2 regions of the Micropepsis pineolensis genome follow, and region 2 is predicted to be linked to the other one. Evidence: riboswitches for the same ligand, from Rfam matches in the RefSeq annotation. Region 2 holds a riboswitch; the other holds the start of a gene.
The links. A riboswitch is a leader RNA that binds a small molecule or an ion and turns the genes downstream of it on or off. The one in region 2 is predicted to bind cobalamin.
Positions count from the first base shown of each region.

Region 1: it holds a riboswitch for cobalamin, as region 2 does, so the genes downstream of both, ACZ5RI_RS00090 (TonB-dependent receptor plug domain-containing protein) here and metE (5-methyltetrahydropteroyltriglutamate--homocysteine S-methyltransferase) in region 2, are expected to answer to the same signal.

Region 1 is NZ_AP042408.1:24,160-28,370, forward strand. Features, by position in the region: gene ACZ5RI_RS00085 (class I adenylate-forming enzyme family protein) at 1-1,701, opposite strand, end outside; cobalamin riboswitch at 1,831-2,003, shown strand; gene ACZ5RI_RS00090 (TonB-dependent receptor plug domain-containing protein) at 2,148-4,082, shown strand; gene ACZ5RI_RS00095 (CheR family methyltransferase) at 4,200-4,211, opposite strand, start outside.
Region 2 is NZ_AP042408.1:2,083,403-2,087,613, reverse strand. Features, by position in the region: gene metE (5-methyltetrahydropteroyltriglutamate--homocysteine S-methyltransferase) at 1-2,179, opposite strand, end outside; cobalamin riboswitch at 2,284-2,480, opposite strand; gene ACZ5RI_RS09275 (ABC transporter ATP-binding protein) at 2,548-3,312, opposite strand; gene ACZ5RI_RS09270 (MlaE family ABC transporter permease) at 3,322-4,089, opposite strand; gene alr (alanine racemase) at 4,086-4,211, opposite strand, start outside.

The DNA.
Region 1 (4,211 bases), 1.4 Mb from region 2:
TTGTTCGAGCAGGCTTTTCAAACCACTGCGGGTGAGCTTGCCAGCGGCATTGCGGGGCAGCCCGGATGAAAACACGATTTTTACAGGCACCTTGAAGGCTGCCAGCCGTTCCGCCGCATAGGCTTTCAGCAACCCGGCACTGGCAGACGCCCCCTGGCGCAGCACCACCACGGCAGCGGGTACCTCGCCCAGCTTCGGGTCGGGCAGCGCAAGCAAAGCCGCCTCACGCACCGCCGGATGGCTGGCGAGCACAGCTTCAACCTCGCCGCAGAAGATATTTTCGCCGCCGCGAATCAGCATGTCCTTGGTGCGCCCAACAATGGTGCAGAAACCTTCGGCATCAATGCGGGCCAGATCGCCGGTGCGGACCCAGCCATCGACAAAGGTTACGGCACTTTCCTCTGGCCGCTGCCAATAGCCCATGGCGACGTTCGGCCCATAGGCCCACAGCTCGCCCACCGTATCCGACGGCAGCACGTGGCCCGCCGCATCGGTCACCTTGATCGCGCAGGTCGGCGGCGGCAAACCGCAGGAGGCCGGATGGTCAAGATATTCGCGACCCGAATGACCAATACAAAGCGAAGCAGTCTCGGTCATGCCCCAGCCACTGCCGGGCACCGCAGGGGCGAAGACCCGGGCAATCTCGCCCGCCAGCGCCGGGGCAAACGGTGCCCCGCCATAACTGATCAGCCGCAACGATGTCAGGTCATAACTCTGGCGCGCCGGATGATCGAGCATGGCGCGGGCAATCGCCGGCACACCCCATAAATGGCTGACGCGCTCGGCTTCGATCAGCGCGAAGGCTGCTTCGGTATCCCATTTGGGCATCAGCACCAGCCGCGCCCCGCTATGCAGCGCCGGAATCATCACGGCGCAGGCCCCTATGACATGGAACAGTGGCACCGTTAGCAGCATGCTGCGCTGGGGCTGACACAGGAAATCGGCATCCGGCAGCGCCCCGCCTTCGCAAAGACGGGTGCGAGCCAGCGTATAGGCCATCGCCATAATCGTATCGAGCAGGTTACTCTGGCTGCACAGCACCCCGCGCGGCCGCGATGCCGTGCCCGAGGTGTAGAAGATGGCCGCAGCGCTGTCGGGTTCCAGCGGTGGCGGCACCTGTGGGTGCCGTGGCAGCATATGCCAGCGGCCCGCCGGACCGATCACCGCTTCCAGCTGGCTGACGCCTGCCCCCCCTCGCGATGCGCCGCACACCCAGACATGATCCAGACCAGGCTGCGCAGGCAGGCGACCGAGCCGTGTGTCATCGACAATGGCAAACTCAGCCCCACTATCGGCCAGCGCCGCCGCCAGTTCGGCCTCGGTCCACCAGGCATTAAGCGGCACGACCAGCGCCCCGGTCTGCAGGATGGCAAAAAACGCCACCGGCCATTCGGGCAGATTGCGCATGGCCAACCCGACGCGCTGGCCGGGGACCACCCCATGGGCTTTGAGGTCGGCAGCCAACGCCTGAACTGCGCGAAGAAATGCGTCGTAGGTGACCCTCGTCGCATCATAAATCAGAAATTCCCGCGCGCCGAAACGTTCCGCCCGCGCCAGCAAGGCTGGCACCGTGGCGGGCGCACATTTCCACACCCGCAAGGCGCGATTACCCTGCTGAACGGTCTCGATCTCAAAACAGGACCCCGGCCGGGTCAGCGCGGCATCCGCCGCCGCCCGAGACCATATTTTGCCATGCATCATGGCCCGCAGCTATTCCTTAATGGCACAAGGGCCATTATCCACGCTTGTTGCCGCGGGGGCAACAGATGCCTGAAATCGTGCACAGGCAACGGCTTAAACGTTGACGGTACCGCCGCTTTCGGCTTTGTAGACAGCCATCAGACGTAAGGTTTTGGGAACACGCACATCAAACGTGGCTGCCCCCGCAACTGTCGTCGGCAAGAGACGCCAACACGCCACTGAAGCCATATGCGCTTTGGGAAGGCTGGTGCTCTCGTTCGCAGCCGGCTAGCCAGGAGACCTGCCTTGCGTCGTCGTCCAGTTTTCGGCCGGGGTGTGCCGGAAATTAGCGGTTCTATCCGTCGCGGCGACAACGTGTATGAGTCGCTGCCGCGGAACATTCTGGCCATTCGAAGGATCAGGCTGAACCGCCACCGGCTCTTGGGATCTATTCCAGGAGAAATTTTATGCCTACATCCCGTTTAACGACAATCCTGCTTGGCACCACCACCGCGCTGATCGCCGCGTTTGGCACCTGCATGGCCCCAGCGGCCGCACAGGAGGTTGAGACCGTGGTGGTTTCTGCCACCCGCACGACCCAGCCGCTGGCCAAAACCGGCACCACGGTCACGGTCATTGATGCCGCCGATCTCGACGCCCGCCAGAGTGTCAGCCTGACCGACGCCTTGAGCGACGTGCCCGGCCTCAGCATCAACCGCACCGGTGGCGCGGGGCAGACCACTACGGTCTATTTGCGCGGTGCAGACAGCGGCCAGACCCTGACACTGATCGACGGAATCCGTCTCAACGACCCCAGTGACTCGTCGGGCAGTGCCAATTATGGCGATCTGTTCCTCAACAATATCGACCGCATCGAAGTTATGCGCGGCGCCAACTCGACCCTGTATGGCAGCAATGCCATGGCCGGTGTCATCAACATCATCACCAAGCGCGGTGGCGACACCGCCCTGACCGCCAGTGCGGAAGCTGGCACCTTTGATAGCTGGCGCGTCAATGTGGCGGCAAATGGGACTGCCGGGGCCACGGAATTCGGTGTCGCGGCCAATGATTATGCCACCAAGGGCATTTCAGCCGCGGCTGGCCAGCACGAAGCGGACGGCACGGCCAACCAGTCGCTCAATATCAACACCCGCACCCACCTGAGTGATACGATCAGCGTTGATGTCATCGGCTATTACGATCACGCCCACACCAAGTATGACGATGGCTACGACGCGAGCTACAATCTGGCTGACTCTGCCACCTATGAAACCCACAGCCTCTACAGCGGCTATGTCGGCATCAACCAGACGGCGCTGGATGGCATTCTGACCAACCGGCTGGCGCTGATCGCGTCCTCGTCCAAGCGCGATTTCTTTGATTCCGCTTACGACACCATCCACCACAACTATGCCTATGACGGTGGGGCGTTCCGCGTTGAATATCAGGGCGTGGCCAAGATCGACGACAGCACCGAGCTGTCCTTCGGGGCCGAAAGCGAAACAACCTATCTCGATAATGATACCTTCTCGTCTTATGCCGCCGCCGATCATATCGCCGGGCACAAGCGCACCACGTCGGGCTATGGCCAACTGCAGAAGACTCTGTTCGACCAGCTGACGCTGACCGTAGGTGCGCGCACCGACAATGATGACGAGTTCGGCAGCCACACCTCGGTCAAGGTCGCGGCGGCCTGGCAGATTCCGGAGCTCGATGCCACCCTGCATGCCAATTACGGCGACGGATTTAAATCGCCGACGCTCTATCAGCTCTATTCGGCCTATTCCAACCCGATTGATGCCCTGAAACCCGAATCCGCCCGCACGTGGGAAATCGGCGCCGACAAGAATTTCTTCGATGGCCGGCTGCACGCCTCGCTGACCTACTTCTGGCGTCATACCAGCAATCAGATTGACTGGCAGAACTGCTACAGCGCGTCTGATGCCCCCGGTTGCTCGCAGCGGCTGCAACAGTATGGCTATTACGTCAATATCGACCGTACCAAGGCCAATGGCATTGAAGCGGCGGTGGACACCCACCTGACCGATACGCTGACGCTGTCGGCCAACTACACCTATATGAACGCCACCGACCGCGACACCGGCCTTGATCTGGCCCGTCGTCCGCATTATCTGGCCAACGCCAATCTGCGCTGGCAGGCCACCGAAGAACTCGGCCTCGGCGTGGCGATGAACTATCTCGGTCAGCGCTTTAATGCCGCCAGTGAAACCACCAAGCTGGGTGCCAAGGAGAAGGTTGATTTGTTCGCCGATTACAATATCGACGCGCACTGGCAGATCTACGGCCGTATTGAAAATCTGTTCAATGACCGCACTCAGGCGGTGACCGATTACGGCGTAGAAGGTCTGGGTGCCAGCATCGGCGTGCGCGCGCGGCTCTAAGGCAACGAGCGCAAAAGTATAGACAGTTTGCGCGCAAAGGCGCGATCAAACAAAAAAACAGAGCGACGGGCCGATCGCATATGACCAGCCGTCGCTCTAATCGCCCATCAAAGCTGGTCAGCTCCGCCG
Region 2 (4,211 bases):
GCCCGGGGCTCAGCCGTTCCGAAGCCTTGCTGAGCAGGGTTACGATTTCCGTCACCGCCGGAATCCGTGGCGAGTGAATATCGTAGACGCCCGGCCCAATCGCATTGGGATAGCGATATTCGGCAAAGGCCGACAACAGCTCCATTTGCGAGCGCGCCGTCTCAATCGAAATCACATCGGCATCCAGCGCACCGATGGCGGCGATAATGTCGTTAAATTCGGCATAACACATATGGGTGTGGATCTGGGTTTCGTCCGCCACGCCCGAGGATGCCAGCCGGAAGGCCTCGACCGCCCAATTGAGATAGCCCTGCCAGTCATCGCAGCGCAGCGGCAGCCCTTCGCGTAACGCCGGCTCGTCAATCTGGATGACGCGGATGCCCGCCGCTTCCAGATCGGTCACCTCGTCACGCAGCGCCAGCGCAATCTGGCGGCACACCGCAGATCTGGGCAGATCATCGCGCACGAACGACCATTGCAGCATGGTCACCGGCCCGGTCAGCATGCCCTTGACCGGTTTTTCGGTCAGCGATTGCGCATAGCGCGCCCACGCCACCGTCATTGGCCGGGGCCGTGCGACGTCACCATAGATCACCGGCGGGCGAACATAACGCGAGCCATAGCTTTGCACCCAGCCATGTTTGGTGAAGGCATAACCGTCGAGCTGTTCGCCGAAATACTGCACCATGTCGTTGCGTTCAAATTCGCCATGCACCAGCACATCAAGACCAACCTCCTCCTGCCAGCGGATCGCCAATGCGGTTTCTGCCCGTAAGAAATCGACATAATCGGCATCGCTGACATTTCCCTTGGCATGCGCGGCACGCGCCGCACGCACTTCGTCGGTTTGCGGGAACGAGCCGATGGTGGTGGTCGGAAACGCCGGCAGTTTCAGATGCGCCTGCTGCCGGGCAATGCGGTCGGCAAAGGGGCTGTTGCGCGTTGCCATCGCCGGGGTGACATGGGCCATGCGCGCGGCCACATCCGCGCGGTGCACCGTGGCGGAAAGCCGCCGTGCCGCCAGCGCAGCCGATGCCGCCGCCAGCTTGTCCGCCACCGCACTTTCCCCCGCCGTGAGCGCGGTGTGCAAGCTGGCCAGCTCGCCCATTTTCTGCACGGCAAAAGACAGCCAACTTTTGACATCTTCGGCCAGTTCGGTTTCCACCGTCACATCAATCGGCACATGCTTAAGCGAGCAGGACGGTGCCAGTTGCAACTGTTCCGGTGCCCAGGCGGCCAGCACCGGCTTTAAGCCGAAGATCAGCTTTTCCAGATCGGCGCGCCAGATATTGCGCCCGTCGATCACCCCCAGCGACAGCACCCGATCCCTGGGCGCTTTGGCCAGCACTTCGCCCAGCTGTTCGTGGCCGCGCACCAGATCAAGATGCAAACCCGCCACCGGCAAATGCACCACCGTATCCAGTGCCGTGCCGAAATCGCCAAAATAACTCGCCAGCAGAATTTTCAGACCGGGGGCGGCATGGCTCAGCGCCGCATAGCTTTGCACCAGCGCCGCCAGCGCCCCGGCATCCAGATCGGTGGCCAGCACCGGCTCGTCGATCTGGACCCATTTCGCCCCGGCCTTGGCCAGACGCTGTAGCAACTCGCCATAAACCGGTAGCAGCCGCGGCAACAGGCTGAGCGTATCGGCACCACTGCATTTGCCAAGGCGCAGAAAACTCACCGGCCCGATCAGCACCGGGCGCGTATTGTACCCCAGCGCACAGGCTTCGAGATATTCCTCGACCGGCTTTAAGGTGGACAGCGTGAAGGACTGATCGGCAGTAAATTCCGGCACCATGTAGTGATAATTGGTGTCGAACCATTTGGTCATTTCCAGCGCCGCAACATCCTGCGCCCGGCCATGGGTGCCGCGCGCCATGGCAAAATAGGTGTCGAGTGGCACCGCCCCACCCTGCCAGCCATAACGGGCCGGAACCGCACCGACCATGACCGCGGTATCAAGCATGGAATCATAGAGCGAGAAATCATTACTGGGCAGAATTTCAACCCCCACCGCCTGTTGCTGCGCCCAGGACGCGGCACGAAGACCGGCAGCGGTTTTGAGCAGCGCTTCGGCATCCGTTTTTCCGGCCCAGTAACTTTCCAGCGCAAATTTCAGCTCGCGTCTGGGGCCGATCGATGGCCCCCCCAGACTTGCAACAGCTAACAAAGACATCGGCAATACTCCAAAATGGTTGGAGCAAAGGCCAAGCGGGCGCAAGACGTACCGGTTCACGGCACGCACACCATGCGCAACCCGCCGGGACACCCCGCCCGTGGACGATCTGTTGCTGTAAGGCAGGTCTCCTGGCTTTGCGGGTCGTCACGGCTGCCCGCCTTCCCAGGGATACCCCAGTGGCTTTTGAACAGTCGCTCACCGCTGACAGTTGCGGGGGCAGCGCCGGTCTTGCACCGGCTTCCCTCTTAGCTTTTGAGCAAAAAGCACGCCCAAAAGAACCTTAAGCCCACCGACACTATCGGCGGGCTCAATGGGTGTCAATAAAGACATAAAGAAATCTTTATGTCTGCATATCCATTATGTTTTTACCCGCGCACTTCCATCTGGATCGGGCCATCCTTGCGACCATGGATAAACTGATCGACATAGGGGTTGTCGGCAGTATCAATTTCGACCGTCGGCCCCGCCCAGACGATCTTGCCCTTGTAGAGCATGGCGATGCGGTCGGCGATTTTGCGGGCGCTGACCATGTCATGGGTGATCGACAGCGCAGTGGCCCCGACATCCTTGACCATATCGACGATCAGATTGTTGATGACGTCCGACATGATGGGGTCGAGGCCCGTGGTCGGCTCGTCAAAGAAGATGATCTCGGGCTTGGTGGCAATGGCACGCGCCAGCCCGACGCGTTTTTGCATGCCGCCCGACAGTTCCGACGGCGACAGTGCACCAACATCCGCCGTCAGCCCGACCTTGGCCAGGGTTTCAATGGCGATGTCCTTCGCCTTTTTACGGCCCATGCCATGGCCCTGGATCAGACCAAAGGCGACATTTTCCCAGACCGGCAGACTGTCGAACAAGGCAGCGTTTTGAAACAGCATGCCAAATTTACGCAAATAGGCTTCGCGGGCCCGGCCACGCAGGCGCGTCACCGGCTCGCCATCCACAAAGATCTCGCCTTCGTCGGGGCGCAGAATGCCCAGAACGCATTTGATCGTCACCGATTTGCCGGTGCCCGAGCCACCGATGACGACCAGAGATTCCCCCTGCTCGATGGTCAGATCGACGCCATCCAGAACCACCTTGGATCCGAAGCGTTTTTTCACGCCCTTGAGTTCGATTTTTGCCATGGCGATCTCTTAGAACAGGATGTTGGTCAGGATGTAGTTGGAAGCCAAAATCAGGATCGACGCCGACACCACCGCACTGGTGGTGGCGCTGCCGACGCCCTGCGCCCCGCCCTTGGAATGGAAGCCGTGATAGCACCCCATCAGCGCGATGAGAAAACCGAACACCGCCGCCTTGATCAGGCCGGAAGCGACATCCTTGAAATCGAGGGCATTGATGGTGTGCTGCAAATAGATCGTACCGGTGAAATCCAGACTGCTGGTAGAGACGACGTAACCACCGAAAATGCCGATGGCATCTGCCACCGCCACCAGAAGCGGCATGGCGATCACCGCCGCCACCAGACGCGGCACCACCAGATATTTCATCGGGTTGGTGGCCAACGTGGTCAGCGCATCAATCTGTTCGGTCACCCGCATGGTGCCAAGCTCGGCAGCGATGGCCGCCGCAACGCGCCCCGCCACCATCAGACCGGCGATCACCGGCCCCAGCTCGCGCGTGATGCCGATCAGCACCACCACCGGCATGTAGACTTCGGCACCATAACGGGCGGTGCCGATATAAATCTGTAAGGCCAGCGCACCGCCGGTGAAGAAGGCCGTCAGCCCAACCACCGGCAGCGAGAAATAGCCGACGCGCATGAACTGTTTGAACAGCAACGACCAATAGATCGGCGGTCGCACGATGCTGATCACCGCGGTGGCGGTGAACATGCACAGCCGACCGATCTCCTGCAAAAAGCCAAGCGTGATTTTCCCGATGGCGGCAAAGACGTTCATGCGGCCTCCTGATAGACGCGCGCGGCGCGGGGTGAAACCTGTGTCAAAATCTCGTACGAAATCGTGCCGGACGCACCGGCCAGTTCTTCCAGCGATACAACATCGCCAAACAGTTCCGCGTC